3 regions of the Chitinophaga sp. SVR4-12A genome follow, and region 2 is predicted to be linked to each of the others. Evidence: riboswitches for the same ligand, from Rfam matches in the RefSeq annotation. Region 2 holds a riboswitch; each other region holds the start of a gene.
The links. A riboswitch is a leader RNA that binds a small molecule or an ion and turns the genes downstream of it on or off. The one in region 2 is predicted to bind cobalamin.
Positions count from the first base shown of each region.

Region 1: another riboswitch for cobalamin. It lies ahead of ACR9Y8_RS25350 (DUF5074 domain-containing protein); the one in region 2 lies ahead of ACR9Y8_RS15315 (TonB-dependent receptor plug domain-containing protein).
Region 3: another riboswitch for cobalamin. It lies ahead of ACR9Y8_RS09995 (ribonucleoside-diphosphate reductase small subunit); the one in region 2 lies ahead of ACR9Y8_RS15315 (TonB-dependent receptor plug domain-containing protein).

Region 1 is NZ_JBPGWP010000001.1:6,269,880-6,275,917, reverse strand. It holds gene ACR9Y8_RS25360 (DNA recombination protein RmuC) at 1-874, shown strand, start outside; gene ACR9Y8_RS25355 (rhomboid family intramembrane serine protease) at 1,195-2,040, opposite strand; cobalamin riboswitch at 2,115-2,330, shown strand; gene ACR9Y8_RS25350 (DUF5074 domain-containing protein) at 2,514-3,632, shown strand; gene ACR9Y8_RS25345 (TonB-dependent receptor) at 3,625-5,637, shown strand; gene ACR9Y8_RS25340 (DUF5074 domain-containing protein) at 5,650-6,038, shown strand, end outside.
Region 2 is NZ_JBPGWP010000001.1:3,741,480-3,747,517, forward strand. It holds gene ACR9Y8_RS15295 (sulfatase family protein) at 1-22, shown strand, start outside; gene ACR9Y8_RS15300 (MFS transporter) at 25-1,260, opposite strand; gene ACR9Y8_RS15305 (FadR/GntR family transcriptional regulator) at 1,292-1,975, opposite strand; gene ACR9Y8_RS15310 (tetratricopeptide repeat protein) at 2,161-2,811, shown strand; cobalamin riboswitch at 3,242-3,464, shown strand; gene ACR9Y8_RS15315 (TonB-dependent receptor plug domain-containing protein) at 3,582-5,534, shown strand; gene ACR9Y8_RS15320 (DUF6580 family putative transport protein) at 5,614-6,038, shown strand, end outside.
Region 3 is NZ_JBPGWP010000001.1:2,444,234-2,450,271, reverse strand. It holds gene ACR9Y8_RS10000 (ribonucleoside-diphosphate reductase subunit alpha) at 1-2,262, opposite strand, end outside; gene ACR9Y8_RS09995 (ribonucleoside-diphosphate reductase small subunit) at 2,375-3,346, opposite strand; cobalamin riboswitch at 3,464-3,629, opposite strand; gene ACR9Y8_RS09990 (ABC transporter ATP-binding protein) at 3,806-4,447, shown strand; gene ACR9Y8_RS09985 (hypothetical protein) at 4,476-5,588, shown strand; gene ACR9Y8_RS09980 (NADPH-dependent FMN reductase) at 5,590-6,038, opposite strand, start outside.

The sequences.
Region 1 (6,038 bases), 2.5 Mb from region 2:
AACCCGGTTGGGAGAATCCTTCAAACTGGTCAGCGAGCGCCTGGAAGCCGTACATAAAGGCCTCGGCGATATGCAACAGCTGGCCAGCGGCGTAGGCGACCTGAAACGGGTATTGACCAATGTAAAAACAAGGGGCGTACTCGGCGAATACCAGCTCGAAAACGTGCTGGAACAGCTGCTGACGCCAGACCAGTACGCAAAGAACGTTAAGACCAGGCCCGGCTCCAATGCCTTAGTGGAATTTGCAGTGAAACTGCCCGGTAAGGAAGATAATGACAAGATCGTCTGGCTACCCATCGACGCCAAATTCCCTAAAGAGGATTTTGAGCTGCTGATGGATGCCTATGATAAAGCCCTGCCTGAACTGGTAGAGGAATACCGGAAAAGCTTCATTAAAGGCATTAAAAAGAACGCAACGGATATTTACAGCAAATACATCGACCCACCCAATACCACGGATTTTGCCATCCTTTTCCTGCCTTTTGAGAGCCTTTATGCAGAGGTGCTGCGTACCCCCGGTTTGTTTGAAAGCATCCAAAGGGAATGCCGGGTGATCATCACCGGCCCTACTACCCTCTCTGCCTTACTTAACAGCCTGCAAATGGGCTTCCGCACCCTGGCGATAGAAAAACGCTCCAGTGAGGTTTGGCAGCTGCTGGGCGCCGTTAAGACCGAGTTCGGGAATTTCGGTACCATCCTGGAAAAGACGCAGAAGAAACTGCAGGAGGCCAGTAATGTAATAGACGAAGCAGGCCGCAGGTCCCGTTCTATTGAAAGGAAGCTGCGGGATGTACAGGAACTGCCCGCCGACCAGGCAAATGCATTGCTGGGAGGCCCCGAAGCCGGGGAGTTGCCCGGACAGCAGGAGCAGTAAGCCCCCGACACGGCTCAGACTAAGCGCTCACTAAGTTCCCAGGTTACTGCGGTTTTGGGGGGTATGTGGAGGGTATGTGGAAGATACTCCCTTCGCAATGACGAACACTTACGCAATGACGAACACTTACAGGCAGCCAACCTCAAGGATATCCAATGACGTGAAAGAGGGCTTTGGTGGTTACTTTATTTGTGCCCAGCGAACAATCCGCTTCGGGCGAAGCAGGTGAACTGATCTACTACAAAAAATTCTAGTAACATGCTGAACGCTGAATGCTAAACGCATAACGCAAGAGACGTTCGGCGTTTAGTATTCAGCATTCAGCTCATCGTCTGAGAATACTCTTCCAATATCTCCTTCTCTTTCTTCGTTAAACTGTTCATACCATGCCGGTGGATCTTCTCCAGTATCAAATCTATCTGCCGTTGTTTATTAGCTCTGTCGGCATTATACTTATGATCGATATCTATGTACTGATGATGCTTTTTAAAATAATAGTTATCAATCAGTAAAAAATGTGGCCTCGTAGTAATCATGTAAATAAAGAATATAGCCGGTACCGCGATGGCCAGTATAGGAACATAATTTTCCAGCAACGAAGCAGGATGCATGATCACAGCCACCGTTAGTCCTACCAATGCACCTCCCAAATGCGCTTCATGCCCGATGTTATCCCTTTTTGAACGGATGCTGTAAATGGAGTACAACACATAGCCCAATCCATACAGCCAGCCTGGAATATAAAGAGGAAGGAAAAAGAAGCCCACTCCTATTCCCGGGAAGAGCGCAATGGAAGCAAAGATGATCCCGCACACTGCGCCGGAAGCTCCCACAGAGCTATAGTCCCCGTGACGGCGATGTATAAGCAGTGACAGCAGGTTACCGCCCAACAAACTTCCAAAGTAGATTACGAGGAATTTAGTGCTGCCCAGGTACAATTCCACAGTATCACTGAAAACATACAGCGACATCATATTGAAAATGAGGTGCATCCAGCTTACATGCAGAAAACCGGAAGTGATCAGGCGCTTATACTGCCTGTGCAGCAGGATCTTTTCTACTTCGAAGGCATACCTATCAAAAAAATCATGGTCTTTCAGCCCTCTGTAGGTAAAAACAATGTTAGTGATAATCAGTACGATATTAATAATGCCAATTGGTCCCATCAGGCTAAGGATATTATACTTGGTACAGGTATTACGTAACGCTAATTTAATTGGATTTTACTAATAGTTAATGTACGTTTGCATCCGCAACTGGTTCCCGATGTCAAATCGGGATTAAAAGGGAATCCGGTGTAATACCGGAGCTATCCCCGTAGCTGTGATCCTGCCTTCACCTCATCGTGAAGCGATTTTCCGGATAATACTCCATACCACTGTCCGTCAGCTGACGGATGGGAAGGTTCCCGGGAAAGCAGGAAAGCCAGAAGACCTGCCAGATGTGATCTATCATTCAGCGCTTTCGGGTGAAAGGCCAGGAATGTAAGCCTGCCAGGCATATATTCTTTTTGTTCGTATCGTTTACCCTTGCGCGTATTGCGCCGTTTATCACCGGCGTCGTCAATGTTGTTTTTTTTCCGGGCTGAAAGCCTGGCGGGAAAGCTATGTCCTGTATTGTTCATTCAAAAAACGATATAATGAAAAAGCATCTACTCTCCCCACTGTTTGTAACACTGGCCCTGTTTATTGCCTCCTGTCAGAAGGAGGACGCGGCGCTGCCTGCGCAGCAGCCAAACAATGTGCGCAGGGCACATACCGAGTTAGTGACCGGTAAATATGCAGACGGTTTCTTTATTGCCAATGAAGGCTGGTTTGGCCACGGCAGCGGCGATCTGCATTTTTATTCCAATACAGGCGACAGCCTCGTGCTCAACATTTACCAGAAAGAAAATCCCACGAAAACATTAGGCGGCGCTTCCAACACCCTGCAGTATGCCACCATCTTTAATGGTAAGATGTATATCGTGGTAAAAGCAGGTGGCCCCATGGTGGTGACAGATGCAGGTACACTGGTAGAAAGCGGCCGTATCACTACATTACCCGGTAACGACGGACATGCCTTCATCGGTCTGGATGCCAGCCGCGGCTTGCTAAGCGCAAAAGATGGCGTATATCCCGTCGCACTACCTGCTTTGACAGTAGGTACAAAAGTTGCAGGCGTCAGCGGTTATACCGGCGATATGCTGAAAGCGGGCAGCTATGTATTCGTGTTGTCTGCTACTGATGGTATTGTGGCACTCAACAGCAGCACTTATGCAGTAGTGAAAACATTCGGCGCTGCCAACCTTGCATTTGCAGCCGGTAAAGACGGCGGCGTATATGCTGCCACTGCAGATTCCCTGATCAGGATCGACCCGGCTACACTGGCACGCACGGCTATCAAGCTGCCCTTTACAGTACCCTCTCCCTGGGGCGCATGGCGTCATGCCTGCATTACGGCTTCCACACAGGAGAATGCCATCTACATTGCGCGTAACAACAATTTCGCAGGTGGTACGCAGCTGTATCGTTATGTGATCGGTAACACTGCTTCGCTGGCTACACCGTTCATTACACTGCCTTCCGGACAGTATTTCTACGGCGCAGGCGTGGCATATAACAAGCACAAGAACGAGCTGGTGATCACCACCCTTAATGGCCAGTTCACCGGCGACATTAACCGCGTGCTGATCTACGATGCCACCACCGCTACACTGAAGAAAACACTTACTTATACCGGTTGGTATTTCCCCGCTATGCCTGTATTCCATGAATAGTGCATTACGCAAACGGTATTCCAGTCCTATGCTGATCATGGGCGGCGCTTGCCTGTTTACAGGCAGCGCTGCCCTTTCACAGGTAAAGGATACCTTGCAGGAAGTAAGGGTAGACGCCAAACGGATCCCCACAAGCATCCAGCCCATTAATGCTGCACAAGTACTGACAGGCAAACAGCTGGAACGGCTGAACAGCCTGTCTGTTGCAGATGCCGTACGTTACTTTTCCGGCGTACAGCTGAAAGACTATGGCGGCATCGGCGGACTGAAAACCATCAACGTACGCAGCATGGGCACTAACCATACTGCCGTGTCTTATGATGGATTGACGATCGGTAATGCACAGAACGGCCAGGTAGACCTGGGCAAGTTCTCGCTGGATAATATCGAGACCATTGCCCTTTATAACGGCCAGCAAAACACCATACTGCAGCCTGCGAGGGCCTTTTCGGCAGGCAATGTGCTGGCCCTGCAATCGCGTACGCCGCATTTTACAGAGGGAGAACACTGGCACGGCAAGGCCAGTATCAGGACCGGCTCGTCCGGGTTGGTCAATCCTTCATTGTTATGGCAGCAAAAGATCAGCAACCGTGTATACGGTACTGTTAGTACAGAATGGATCAATGCCAACGGCCGCTACAAATTCCGCTATACCAATGGTGTGTACGACACTACCGCCACCCGGCAGAATGGGAATGTGAACGCCCTCCGCGCAGAGGCAGGTTTGAACGGCTGGCTGGCGGATAGCAGCAGCTGGTCTGTCAAATACTATATCTATCAATCCTCCCGTGGATTGCCCGGCGCGATCGTAGCGAACCATTTTAATTACGGACAGCACCTGGAAGGCAGGGACCAGTTTGTACAGGCTTCTTTCCGTAAAAATATCGGGCCTCGTTACAGCATTGTTGCCAATGCGAAATATACAGACCTGTACAGCCGGTATATTGACCCGGAATATCCCAATGAACAACACCTGCTGGATAATTACTATCACCAGCGTGAAACCTATGTCTCACTGGCTAACCAGTATACTATCAGCTCCTGGTGGGAAAGCTCGCTGGCAGCAGACCTTATTGTGAATACGATGGATGCCAACCTTTACCGCTTCCCCTACCCCAGCCGCTATACCACGCTATTGGCGTTGGCCAGTCGCACACATTTTAAACGGTTGGAACTGCAGGGCAACCTGCTGGCCACCCTTGTGAACGAATCTGTAAAAGCTTACCAGGCTGCAGGCCCGAAAAGAGAATTGACACCTGCATTTTCCGTTGCCTGGCAGGCCTTTCCCCAAAAAGATCTTTGGCTGCGGGCCTTTTACAAGAACATCTTCCGCATGCCTACTTTCAATGACCTATACTACACCTTCATCGGTAATAACAACCTGGCGCCCGAGTATGTAAAACAATACGATGCAGGCTTTACGTGGCGGCAGGTATTACGTGGGCGCTGGCTGTATATCTCCCTGCAGGCAGACGGATATTATAACCGCGTAAAAGATAAGATCGTGGCCGTTCCGTCTGATAATCTCTTCGGCTGGTCTATGATGAACCTGGGCCGTGTAGAGATCAAAGGAACAGATGTGGTGATACGTACCGCATATCAGGCGCTGCCATCTTTGTTGCTGAATATCGGCCTTAACTATACCTGGCAGGAGGCGCAGGATGTAACCGCAGGTAAAGGAGGATATAACTACGGTCAACAGATCCCCTATACACCCTGGCACAGCGGCTCGCTGACAGCGGGTATCGACTGGCGCACATTCACGCTGAACTACAGTTTTATTTATACAGGAGAACGTTACAGCCAGAAGCGGAATATCCCGGTCAATTATGTGCAGCCCTGGTATACCAGCGATCTTTCTGCGGCATGGTCCTGTAAGCTGAGCCGCTATACCACCCGCTTGTCGCTGGAAGTAAACAATCTCTTAAACCAGTATTACGACGTGATATTGAATTTTCCCATGCCCGGCCGCAACTACAGGATCAACTGGAGCATCAGCCGCTAATAAATCAAGGATATGCGATATAACAGGACCGTATATACGCTCATTATACTACTGCTGGCCGCCTGCCGGAAGGATACCGTCCCTCCGCGGATGGATACCGTGCAGATAGCCGGTTACAGCCGCAGCCAGGTAGAACAGCCTGCTGTACAAGGTGTATACCTGCTGAATGAAGGCAATATGAATATGAACAAGGCCTCGCTGGATTACCTGGATTTAACTACAGGCCGTTACAACCGCCGCTTGTTCGAGGCCTATAACCCGGAAATAACAAAAGGCCTGGGAGACGTTGGCAATGATATCAGGATCTACGGCAGCAAAATGTATATCGTGGTGAACAATTCCAATAAAGTAGAAGTAGTGGATGCCGCCACCGTAACCCGCATCAAACAGCTGAATATCCG
Region 2 (6,038 bases):
TGCAGCTAAAGTGAATAACTAAAATTATGCATGCTTGCGCTCCACATTGGGCAAGAACCCGGTGAGCAGCCCTATCAGTGGCAACCAGGCGCAAACATGGAACACATGATTAATACTGGTGTGGTCTGCCAGGCGCCCCAGCACCGCAGATCCGATACCGGCCATACCAAAGGCAAGGCCGAAGAACAGACCGGCTATCATACCTACTTTGCCCGGTACCAGTTCCTGTGCATATACCAGGATAGCGGAAAACGCAGACGAGAGTATAACGCCAATGAACACACTCAATACTGCTGTCCAGAAAAGGCTTACATGCGGCAACAGGATCGTGAAAGGCGCTACCCCCAGGATGGAGATCCATATCACGTATTTACGCCCGATACGGTCGCCCACCGGCCCGCCGATGAAAGTCCCTGCCGCGATGGCAAACAGGAAGATGAACAGGTACAGCTGCGCGCTTTGCACGGAAATATGGAACTTGTCTATCAGGTAGAAAGTGTAGTAATTGGTCATGCTCGCCATATAGAAATACTTGGAGAAGATCAGCACCAGCAGTATCACCAGGGCAAAAGCCACCTTGCCTGCGGGTAAGGCCACATGCGCATCGCCTCCTGTTTTGCGCTTAGGCTTTACACGATGCCGGTTGTTCTTATACCAGCCGGCGATATTCAGCATCACCACGATAGCCAGCAGTGCAGCCAGCGAAAACCAGATCACGTTGAACTGTCCGAATGGTACGATAATCATTGCCGCCAGCAAAGGCCCCAATGAGCTGCCTGCATTGCCGCCCAGCTGGAAGAGGGATTGTGCCATACCATGCCGTCCGCCGGAAGCCATATAGGCCAAACGCGATGCTTCCGGATGGAACACGGCAGAGCCCATGCCCACCAGCGCCACAGCTATCAGTACAATATAAAAGCTATGCGCGAGCGACAGGCAGATGAGACCCGTCAATGTAAAGCCCATCCCGATGGCCAGTGAATAGGGTTGTGGACGACGGTCGGTGAAAAGTCCCACCAGGGGTTGTAAGATAGATGCCGTCATCTGGAAGGTAAGCGTGATCAGCCCGATCTGTGTAAAGCTGATATGCAGTGAATCCTTTACTACCGGGTAAATGGCCGGTATCAGGGATTGAATAGTGTCGTTCAGCAAGTGTGAAAAACTGAGGGCCAGCAGTATGGAGAAAACCGTTTTCTCTGCTGCGTCTCTGGCCGCGGCTGGTATGGCCGCTGTTGCTGTGTCTTTTGTTCCCGTTTCCATAATAATTTATGCTGTTGATCTTTATAGGTTATTACTGCTCTTTTTCCACCATGTGGTCTGTAATGCGGGAAGCCCATTGCCAGGCTTTCTCCGGGTTTTGATCGATGATGCTTTTAAGCAAATGCTGATGCAGCTGCTGCGTTTCGGTAAATGATCTGGTAGAGGTAAATATTGAAACGAAATGCTTTTTCAGATGCTCCGCCACGGTACTGTACAAGTCTGCCAGGATGCTGTTGCGGGCTGCGGCAGCAATGCTGCGGTGAAAATCTATATCCGCCTGTATACACTCCTCTACGTTATTGGCCAGGGCAGCTTCTTTCCGCTTTTTCAGGAAGTCCTGCATCTGTTCTATGTCCTTTTCCGTACGGTGCAGGGCGGCTTTTTGGGCGATCTTCAGTTCCAGCAGCTGGCGCACTTCGTTCAGGTCCTCGAACTCGGCGCGTTTCAGGCGTTGCGACCAGGGCTCTGCGTGGTCTGATACCGCCTCAACAAAAGTGCCCAGTCCCTGTTGTACGCGTAGTACCCCGGCATTAGCCAGGATGCGTACCGCTTCGCGGATGGTGGAGCGGCCTACGCCGAACTCCTGCATAAGGGCAGGCTCCGGTGGCAGCCTATCCCCGGGTTTATACTGGCCCAGGGAGATCTGTTGCTGTAAGCGCTGGGCAACTTCGTCGGCCAGGCTTAATCTTTTTATGGGAGGTAATTGACTCATCATATCATCTGATGTTTCAAAGGTAGGGAGAATAGTTGAAAGTTAAAAGTCCATGGCCGATGGTCCATCCTCCATGGCGTATCCCGTTTATGGGCAGCTAACTTATCATAAACGGCCAATCCATGGACCACAGACTATGGACCATGGACTAATTTCCCTACCTTTGCAGCCTCATTGAAGATTATCGGATGAAAGCATTTAACTTTTTTATTCTATACAGGCTGCCGATCGGTATCCTGCTGTTGATAGGCGGTATAGCGCTGGGCGCTACCGTAGGTTGGTGGGAAGCTACTATTCCCCTGCTGCTGGCCCTTATCTGCCTGGTAACCCATTTTATGTTCGGCCCCATGCGCCTGGTACAGGAAGCTGTAGAGGCAGGGGATGTGGAAAAGGCAATGGGCCTGATGAATAAAGTGAAATTCCCCAAGCTGCTGTATAAACCCATCCGCTCCGTATACTATTTCATGCAGAGCAACCTGGCCATGCACAACCAGGACCTGGATAAGGCAGAAGCTGCCGTTCGCCAGAGCATCAAAAGCGGCAGCCCCATGAAAGAGTACGAGGGTATGCAGTATTTCCAGCTGGGCACCATCGCCTACCAGAAAAATGACCTGAAAACTGCTGATCAGAACCTGAAAAAGGCAGTAAGACTGGGCCTCCCCGATAAGGAGAATACAGCCGCTGCGCTGCTCACCCTGGCTTCCATTGCCATGAGCCGCCGCGACTTTAAATCTGCTAAAGATCTGTTCCGCCGCGCGAAGGCACAGAAACCTACTACCGCACAGATCGTAAGCCAGATCAAAGAAATGGACAAGTATATCTCCCGTATGCCGGGTTGATGCTAATAGTTATTTATAACTGGAAGGGGTGTATCGGTTGCGATACACCCTTTTTTATGCCCCTTGCAGCCCTCCGGTTGCATCCGGATAGCACCCGGGTTACTATTTGTCCCGTTAATGTCCCATACCTCTCACATAGTCGTCACATGCCTTTTAGAGGAATGGGACATCTATGAGACTGGATTGGAACGGTACCAGATGAAACCGTCACCCAGATGCTACCCGAATGCAGCAAACAGGCTGCAACATGCAATAAATGACGAACGCTACACCTGTTTAGATGCAGGCGCCAGCCATTATTGTGGTAGTATTTTACCCGCCTTATCCTTGCACTATCCTTGCTGTATCCTTGCTGTATCCTTGCTCTATCCTTACTCCCCGGGCATTTTGCTAAAATAATATCAGGTTTGAGAATTCCTCATTTTGCTTTAGGTTTGCTCCCGCATTTGGTTCCCGATGATGAAATAATCGGGATTAAAATGGGAATCCGGTGTAAATCCGGAACTATCCCCGTAGCTGTAATCCTGCCTCCCGGCTAAAACCGGGCTGTGATTTTCCGGAATACTCCATACCACTGTCCGCCAGCTGGCGGATGGGAAGGTTTCCCGGAAAAGCAGGAAAGTCAGAAGACCTGCCAGGTGTTTCAACATCATTAAACGCTTTCGGGTGAAAGGCTAAGGATGTATGCACCTGCAAGGGTGCCTGTATTCTTTCTTTTTAACATCTCCGGCAGCGCATACCAGTTATTTTTTTAAAGCTTAAACAGTTTTATGCGCAGGAAACTTTACTCCTTTATCCCGGCTGTTGTCATGCTGATGGTTTACACACATGCCAATGCCCAGGACTCATCCCACGCCAACCATTTAAACGAAGTGGTAGTAACGGCTACCAAATTTGCAAAGAGAGCAGGCGAGAGCGGCAAAGTAGTGACCGTGATCTCATCTGATTACCTGCAAAAGAACAGTGGAAAATCCCTCAGCTCCATCCTTAACAGCCAGGCAGGCCTGGTAGTGAACGGAGCCGAAAATGCCCCCGGCACCAACCAGGACCTGTATATGCGCGGGGCCAGCACGGGAAACACCCTGATACTGATAGACGGCATCCCGGTAAGCGATGCATCGCAGATCTCCAATGCCTTTGATCTCAACTTTATACCGGTTACGCAGATAGACCGTATCGAGATCCTCCGCGGCAGCCAGTCTACCCTCTATGGTTCTGATGCCGTTGCGGGTGTGATCAATATCATCACCAAAAAACCGGGCGACAGCAAAGTAGGCATCAGCGCAAATGGCGCCTGGGGCACTTATAAAACCCGGCAGGGCGGCGCAGGCGTGAACGGCAGCGTTGGTAAATTCTCCTACCTGGGCGGATACCAGTACCTGAAAACCGATGGGTTTTCCTCTGCTTACGACAGCCTGAATACCGGCAATTTTGACAAAGACGGCTTTAAACGCCACAGTGTATTCGGTAAAATAGGCTTCCAGGCCACCAATCGGTGGAAATTGCAGTACATGGTGAACTGGAGCGATTATAAAGGCGGCCTGGATGAAGCAGCCTTTACCGACGACCAGGACTATAACATGCAGAATAAATACCTGCTGAACACCATCAGCAGCCGTTACGATTTCAATAAAGGCAGCTGGACCATATTGTACAGTTATCAACGCAATAAGCGCCACCTGCAGAATGATTCCGGCTATATCGCTAAATCAGATTTCCCGAGCAAGTACTACGAAGGCAATTTTGAATCCAATACACACCAGGCAGAAACCTACGTAAACTGGGATATAACCAAAGAGCTGCAACTATTAGCGGGCGCTGAATTCCGTACGTCTAACACGGATCAAAGTACGCAGTTCGTTGATGAGTTCATGGCCTATCCTCCCAGCAAACTATCACCCGACAGTGCCCATGCGCGCCAGTTCAGCCACTATGCGTCACTGCTGCTGCATAACCTGGGCGGTTTCAACCTGGAACTGGGTGGCCGTTTCAATTACCATAACATCTATGGTAATAACCAGACCATCTCTTTCAACCCTTCTTACCTGATCAACAACAGGCATAAGGTATTCATCAACATCTCATCTGCCTATAAAGTGCCTACGCTGTACCAGTTATATTCTGAGTACGGTAATAAAGACCTGCAGCCGGAATCTTCCATCAACTACGAAGGCGGCTACCAGGGCGCGCTGTTCCAGGACAAAGTGAACCTGCGCGTTGTAGGTTTCCAGCGCGAAACCCGCGACCTGATCATTTTCTACACAGAACCGGTTACTTACCGCAGCTACTACCGGAATGCCGACAAACAAAAAGCTTACGGCGGAGAGCTGGAAGCGAGCTGGCAGATCGTTGGCGGCCTGAACCTGAGCGTCAATTACACCTATGTAACCGGTAAGCTCACCCAGCAGGACACCAGCTACTACAACCTCTACCGCAGGCCCAAACATGCCCTGAATGCAGAACTGGGTTACCAGGTAACGCCAGGCCTGTACGTAAGCGCGCAATACAAATACATCAGCAAAAGATGGGAAAGCGTATTCGGGAAAGGCGACCTGCCGCTGGGCGACTACTATACCCTGGGCGCATACGCGGAATATAAACTGGGACAGTTTTTCAAAGTATTCGGTGATTTCCGCAATATTACCGATCAACAATACTTTGATGTGAGAGGATATACCGCCAGGAAGTTTAATTTTACGGCCGGAATGGCAATTAATTTATAAATTACGCTAAATGCTGAACGCCTAAGGCATACGCATTAAGCGTTCAGCATTTAACGTTAAGCGTATTAAATCATCAATCATGTCTCTCAGGAATCTTAATCCGCGTTTAAGTGTGCTGCTGCTGTTCATTGCAGCCGCAGGTATATTGAGGATACTAGGAGAAGGTCATGTTACCCCCTATTCCAACATCAGCCCTATTGGCGCTATGGCCTTATTTGGCGGCGCTTATTTTAACAACAACTGGAAATCCTACCTGTTTCCGCTGCTCACGCTTTTCATCAGCGATGTAGTAGTGCAGCAGCTTTTCTACCCGGATTTTGCTAACGGCGGATTGCTTTACCAGGGCTGGGCCTGGACTTACCTCGGCTTTGCAGCTATGGTGTTGGCCGGACAGCTGATCATCAAAAAAGTGAACATCGGCAATATCGTCATAGCGGCAGCTGCAGCAGCGGTAGCACACTGGCTGATCGCTGATTTCGGCGTGTGGCTCGGCGGCTGTACAGA
Region 3 (6,038 bases), 1.3 Mb from region 2:
CTGTTTTTCAACAGTGAACTGCACAGCCTGAGAAGCGGCCTGGGTACGCAGGTAATACATACCGGTCTTCAAACCTTTCTTCCATGCGTAGAAGTGCATAGAGGTCAGTTTAGCGGTAGACGGCGTATCTACAAACAGGTTCAGTGATTGAGACTGGCAGATAAATGCGCCGCGGTCTGCAGCCATGTCGATGATCGTACGTTGTTTGATCTCCCAAACTGTTTTGTACAGTTCTTTGATATTGGAAGGGATCTCCTGGATCTGCTGGATAGAACCGTTGGCGGCAATGATCTTGTTCTTCATGTCATTATCCCACAGGCCCAGCTCTACCAGGTCTTTCAGCAGGTGTTTGTTCACTACCACAAACTCACCGCTCAGTACACGGCGGGTATAGATGTTGGAAGTGTAAGGCTCAAAGCACTCGTTGTTGCCCAGGATCTGTGAAGTAGACGCGGTAGGCATCGGCGCCAGCAACAGGGAGTTGCGGATACCATGCTTCTTGATGGCTGCTTTCAGGGAAGCCCAATCCCAGCGGGAAGAAGGTATTACATCCCACATATCGTACTGCAGGATACCTTTTGAAGCAGGAGAACCGGCAAAGGTCTCATACGGACCGTCTTTTTTCGCCAGGTCGTTTGATGCAGTTAAAGCAGCAAAGTAGATGGTTTCAAAGATCTCGGAGTTCAGCTTTTTAGCAGCATCGCTCTCGAAAGGATACCGCATCAGGATGAAGGCGTCTGCCAGGCCCTGCACACCCAGCCCGATAGGACGGTGGCGCAGGTTGCTGCGGCGTGCTTCTTCTACGGGATAGTAGTTGTTATCGATGATCTTGTTCAGGTTCACGGCAGCCTGGTAGCTTACCTCGAACAATTTCTGATGATCAAATTCTCCGTCTATAACAAAGCGGGGCAGTGCCAGCGACGCCAGGTTACATACGGCTACTTCGTTTGCATCGGTATATTCAATGATCTCTGTGCAAAGGTTGGAGCTCTTGATAGTGCCCAGGTTCTGCTGGTTGGATTTGCGGTTGGCAGAATCTTTATACAGCAGGTAAGGAGTACCGGTTTCAATCTGCGCATCCAGGATAGCGAACCACAGGTCCTGTGCTTTCACGGTTTTACGCTGACGGCCTTCTTTCTCGTATTTTTCATACAGCTTTTCAAACTCATCTCCCCAGGTGTCTGCCAGTCCGGGTGCTTCGTGCGGACAGAACAGGCTCCAATCGCCATTAGATTCTACGCGTTTCATGAACAGGTCAGATACCCACAGTGCATAGAACAGGTCGCGTGCGCGCATCTCTTCTTTACCGTGGTTCTTACGTAGATCCAGGAACTCGAACACATCAGCGTGCCAGGGCTCCAGGTAGATAGCGAAAGCGCCTTTACGCTTACCGCCACCCTGGTCTACATAACGGGCAGTGTCGTTAAACACGCGCAGCATCGGGATGATACCGTTAGAGGTACCATTGGTGCCACTGATATAAGAACCGGTAGCGCGGATGTTATGGATGCTCAGACCAATACCGCCTGCGCTCTGGGAAATTTTCGCGGTTTGTTTCAGCGTATCGTAAATACCGTCGATGCTGTCGCCTTTCATGGTCAGCAGGAAGCAGGACGACATCTGCGGTTTCGGTGTTCCTGCGTTGAACAGGGTAGGAGTGGCGTGTGTGAACCAGCGCTCACTCATGAGGTTATACGTTTTGATAGCGGATTCGATATCTTCTTTGTGGATACCTACAGCCACACGCATGAACATATGTTGAGGGCGTTCAGCTATTTTGCCATCCACTTTCAGCAGGTAAGAGCGCTCCAGTGTTTTAAAGCCAAAATAGTCGAAAGCGAAATCGCGGTCATAGATAATATTGGAATCCAGGGTCTCTGCATTTTTGCGGATGATCTCCCACACGTCGTCAGATAACAGCGGAGCCGGTTTACCTACTTTCGGATCAATATACTCATACAGTTTCTTCATTGTTTTGGAGAATGATTTCTCTGTATTCTTATGCAGGTTGCTCACAGCTATGCGCGATGCCAGCAGTGCGTAATCCGGGTGCTTGGTAGTGAGTGAGGCCGCTGTCTCTGCTGCCAGGTTATCCAGTTCAGTGGTAGTAACACCATCATATAAACCTTGTATTACCTTTTTGGCAACATCTATCGAATCTACATATTCTGCATTCAGGCCATAACAAAGCTTTTCAATACGTGCGGTGATCTTATCAAACTTTACGGACTCCTTGCGTCCGTCCCTTTTTATTACAAACATGGTGTATTGAATTTAAGCGGTTAGTAAAAAAAATCAGCTATTGGCTCTTAGCTTTTAGCTGTTAGCCGTTTTCTGTAGCTGGAAGCTAGCGGCTAAAAGCTAAGAGCTTATATTAAAAGTCCTCGTCCAGGCTAAATGTTTGTGTATCCTTTCCAGACATTACTCCAGCTTTCTGATAATCACCTACACGTTTTTCAAAGAAGTTAGTCTTGCCCTGCAGTGAGATCATTTCCATGAAATCAAACGGATTAGCAGCATTAAATATTTTGGCGTACCCTAATTCGGTTAACCAGCGGTCTGCTACAAACTCGATATATTGTGCCATCAGCGCGCTGTTCATACCTATGAGGGCTACCGGCAACGCATCAGTAATAAATTCTTTTTCGATAGCAACGGCATCGCCAATGATCTTGTGCACTTCTTCCTGGCTCAGTTTATTTTGCAGCATGCCATACAGCAGGCAGGCAAACTCGCAGTGCAATCCTTCATCGCGGCTGATGAGTTCATTGGAGAAAGTAAGGCCGGGCATCAGTCCTCTCTTCTTCAGCCAGAAGATAGAGCAGAAGCTGCCGCTGAAGAAGATACCTTCTACGGCTGCAAAGGCCACCAGGCGTTCTGCAAAGTTGCCGTTATTGATCCAGCGCAACGCCCATTCTGCTTTCTTCTTTACAGCAGGCACCGTATCAATGGCGTGAAACAAACGGTCTTTTTCTACCGGATCTTTCACATAGGTATCTATTAACAATGCGTAAGTTTCAGAGTGGATATTTTCCATCATGATCTGGAACCCATAGAAGCAACGGGCTTCCGGTATCTGTACTTCGCTCATAAAGTTTACAGCGAGATTCTCATTCACGATGCCGTCGCTGGCAGCAAAAAATGCCAGCACATGCGTAATAAAGTGGCGTTCGCCATCGTTAAGACTGGCCCAATCTTTCAGGTCTCCGCTCAGGTCTATTTCTTCTGCTGTCCAAAAGCTCGCTTCGTGCCGTTTATATATTTCCCATACTTTCGGATAGTTAATAGGCAGCAGTACAAAGCGGTCTTTGTTCTCTTTCAACAAGATCTCATTTTCAAGGTTCATACGCCAATATTTTTTTGTTAAACGCTATACTCTTGTGTCGTTAAGGGGGGTGACGAAGACACCTATCCATCAGGTGAGGAAGGCTCACTCTCGCCAATACCTTATACGCGAAGGCTTTGACAAAACGTTGCGCTGGCAGGTATCTGGCTTCCCTGATATCTTTACCGTTTTTTGCGCACGGGGATCAGGAATCACAGTAGCGCGTCTGCTCGTGATTCTAACACGATTCCCTATTAATTCTTCCCGGAAAGTGCCGGGAGAAACCAATGCAACGAAGTCAAGAACTGACGCAAATGTAAGTACGAATGAAACGGATATTCTTTAAAGTTTTTAACACGTGTGGAAAAAGAAGGTGAACATTTTCCAAATGCAGGAATAATGGGAACAGGGCCGTGAAAAAGTAGGTGAAAAGCCCGCCAGTATCGATACACATTAGAATTTATTTTCTCATATTTACATATGCTCAAGCTGGTTCAAATACAGAAAAAATATTATGAAACGCTGATCCTCAATATCCCAGCGCTCAACTTATCACCTGGAATATACTGGATACAGGGCGGGAACGGCGTGGGGAAAACTACTTGTTTAAAGACGATCGCCGGCCTGATCCCTTTTGAAGGAGATGTACTGGTGAACGATACTATTAGTAGTAAAAAAAATCCCATACGTTATCGGCAGCTGGTCAGCTATGCAGAGGCAGAACCTTTGTACCCGGCCTTTCTCACGGGCAGCGACTTGCTGCGCCTGCACACATCGGCCAAAGGCGAGGCGCATGAAGATGTAATGCAGATGGCGCCTGAAATGGGCATTCCCGCTTTCCTGGATAATCCTGTCAGCAGCTATTCCAGCGGTATGCTCAAAAAATTATCGCTGCTGTTGGCCTTTACCGGGGCGCCATCCCTGATATTGCTGGACGAGCCGCTGATTACGCTGGATCATGGCGCCATTCCCGTGCTGTATGAGTGGATCCGCCGTTTTCACACAGCACACGGCGTTAGTTTTTTTATTACTTCCCACCAACCGATCGCAGATAATGCCCTGCCAGTGACGGGTACATTGGTGATAGATAACAAAAAAATAATCCCTGTTTATCCACACTGAATTCACATTTTAAAAAAAGTAAACGTATATGACCAAAGTGCTGAACCGCATATTTACTACCCGCTTTTACGCACAGAACACAGGTTTCTTTTTCCTGCTGTTCTATTTGTTGTTTGGCGTTGTACAGGGCGGACAGTTAATATCTTATCATTACGGGTTATTGCTGGGTATTGTGAGTAACACAGGCGGCTTATTATTGGGATTGAGCCTTTGGCTATTATACAATTTGAAATGTATCTGGTATGTCCTGGCTACTTTGAACAACAAAGAATTTGCTTTCCTGTATCAAACCATCGGCGGCATTGCCGGCGCCAGGCAACGGCGTATATGGCTGGGCGTACATTTTGGAATGTATGCACCCGTACTGGTATATTGCAGCCTGGCTATCATCATAGCATCGACGAAACAATATTATGCTGCAGCCATCATCCTTGTAGTATTCAACTTAGTCATGTGCTACGGCCCGGTATGGATCTACACTTACCTCGTCAAACATCCCGGCGCCGTTTTCTTCTATCATAGATGGCAGCAATGGATGAATCGCAACTTCCGCAAACCATTGCCCTTATTCTACGTCTATGAGCTAGCCACCAACCGCACTCGTTCTTTACTGGTATTAAAGGTGTTTTCCTGTGTAGTGCTGCTGGCTACATTCGCATTGATGAAAGGAAGTGATTATGATGTGAGAGCTGTATTAACAGGAACACTCATCGCCGCTTTGCTGCATACCATTGTCGTATTTGATCACCGTCATTTTGAAGATCAGTTCCTGCCCTTTACACGTGCCTTACCCATTCCGCTCTGGAAAAGATACACTGCGCTGGCAATCACTTATGGCGTTTTATTGCTGCCTGAACTTGGATTGCTCATCATACATACATTACCGTATAACAACTGGCATTGGATCATGTTGATGATCTTCGGCGTGTCGGTGTTGTTGATGTTCCGTTGTCTGCTATACTTCCCGCGGCTGGACCAGGATAAATACCTGCGTTGGGTATTTGTGCTCTTCTGTGTGCTGCTGTTCATGACATTGGGATATTTGTACGGCTGGGCGATCCTGTTGCTGCAATGCATTGCCTTCACGCTCTTTACCGTCCGCTATTATCGTTACGAACCACAGTATGAACAGGTACAATAATTTACACTTTCAGCTTTTCACTTAGCTCACTCAATGCAGTTAATAGTTGCGGGATCAGTTTTTTCGCGGTGTCATCTGTCAGGTTGCCCTCGGCGTCAAACTTATTTTGAGCAGCAGCGATCATCACTTCAGGCCTGTTCACTGCATAGGCGTTGAGGTACACCATTACCTGCCTTAAATGATACTGCATACGCGAAGTGCCCTGCGCACTGATGCTGGCGCCCATAATAGCCACCGCTTTGTTGTCGAATGGTTTTTCCGGATGCCGTGACAACATATCGATTGCATTTTTCAACACGCCGGGAATGGAGTAGTTATACTCCGGTGAAACGATCAGTACACCATCTGCATCTTTGATCTTTCGTACCAGCCGTTCTACATTATCGGGAAATTTTTCGGCAAACAGATCTGCGTTGTAGAAGGGAATATCGCTGATATCTTCATGCTCAA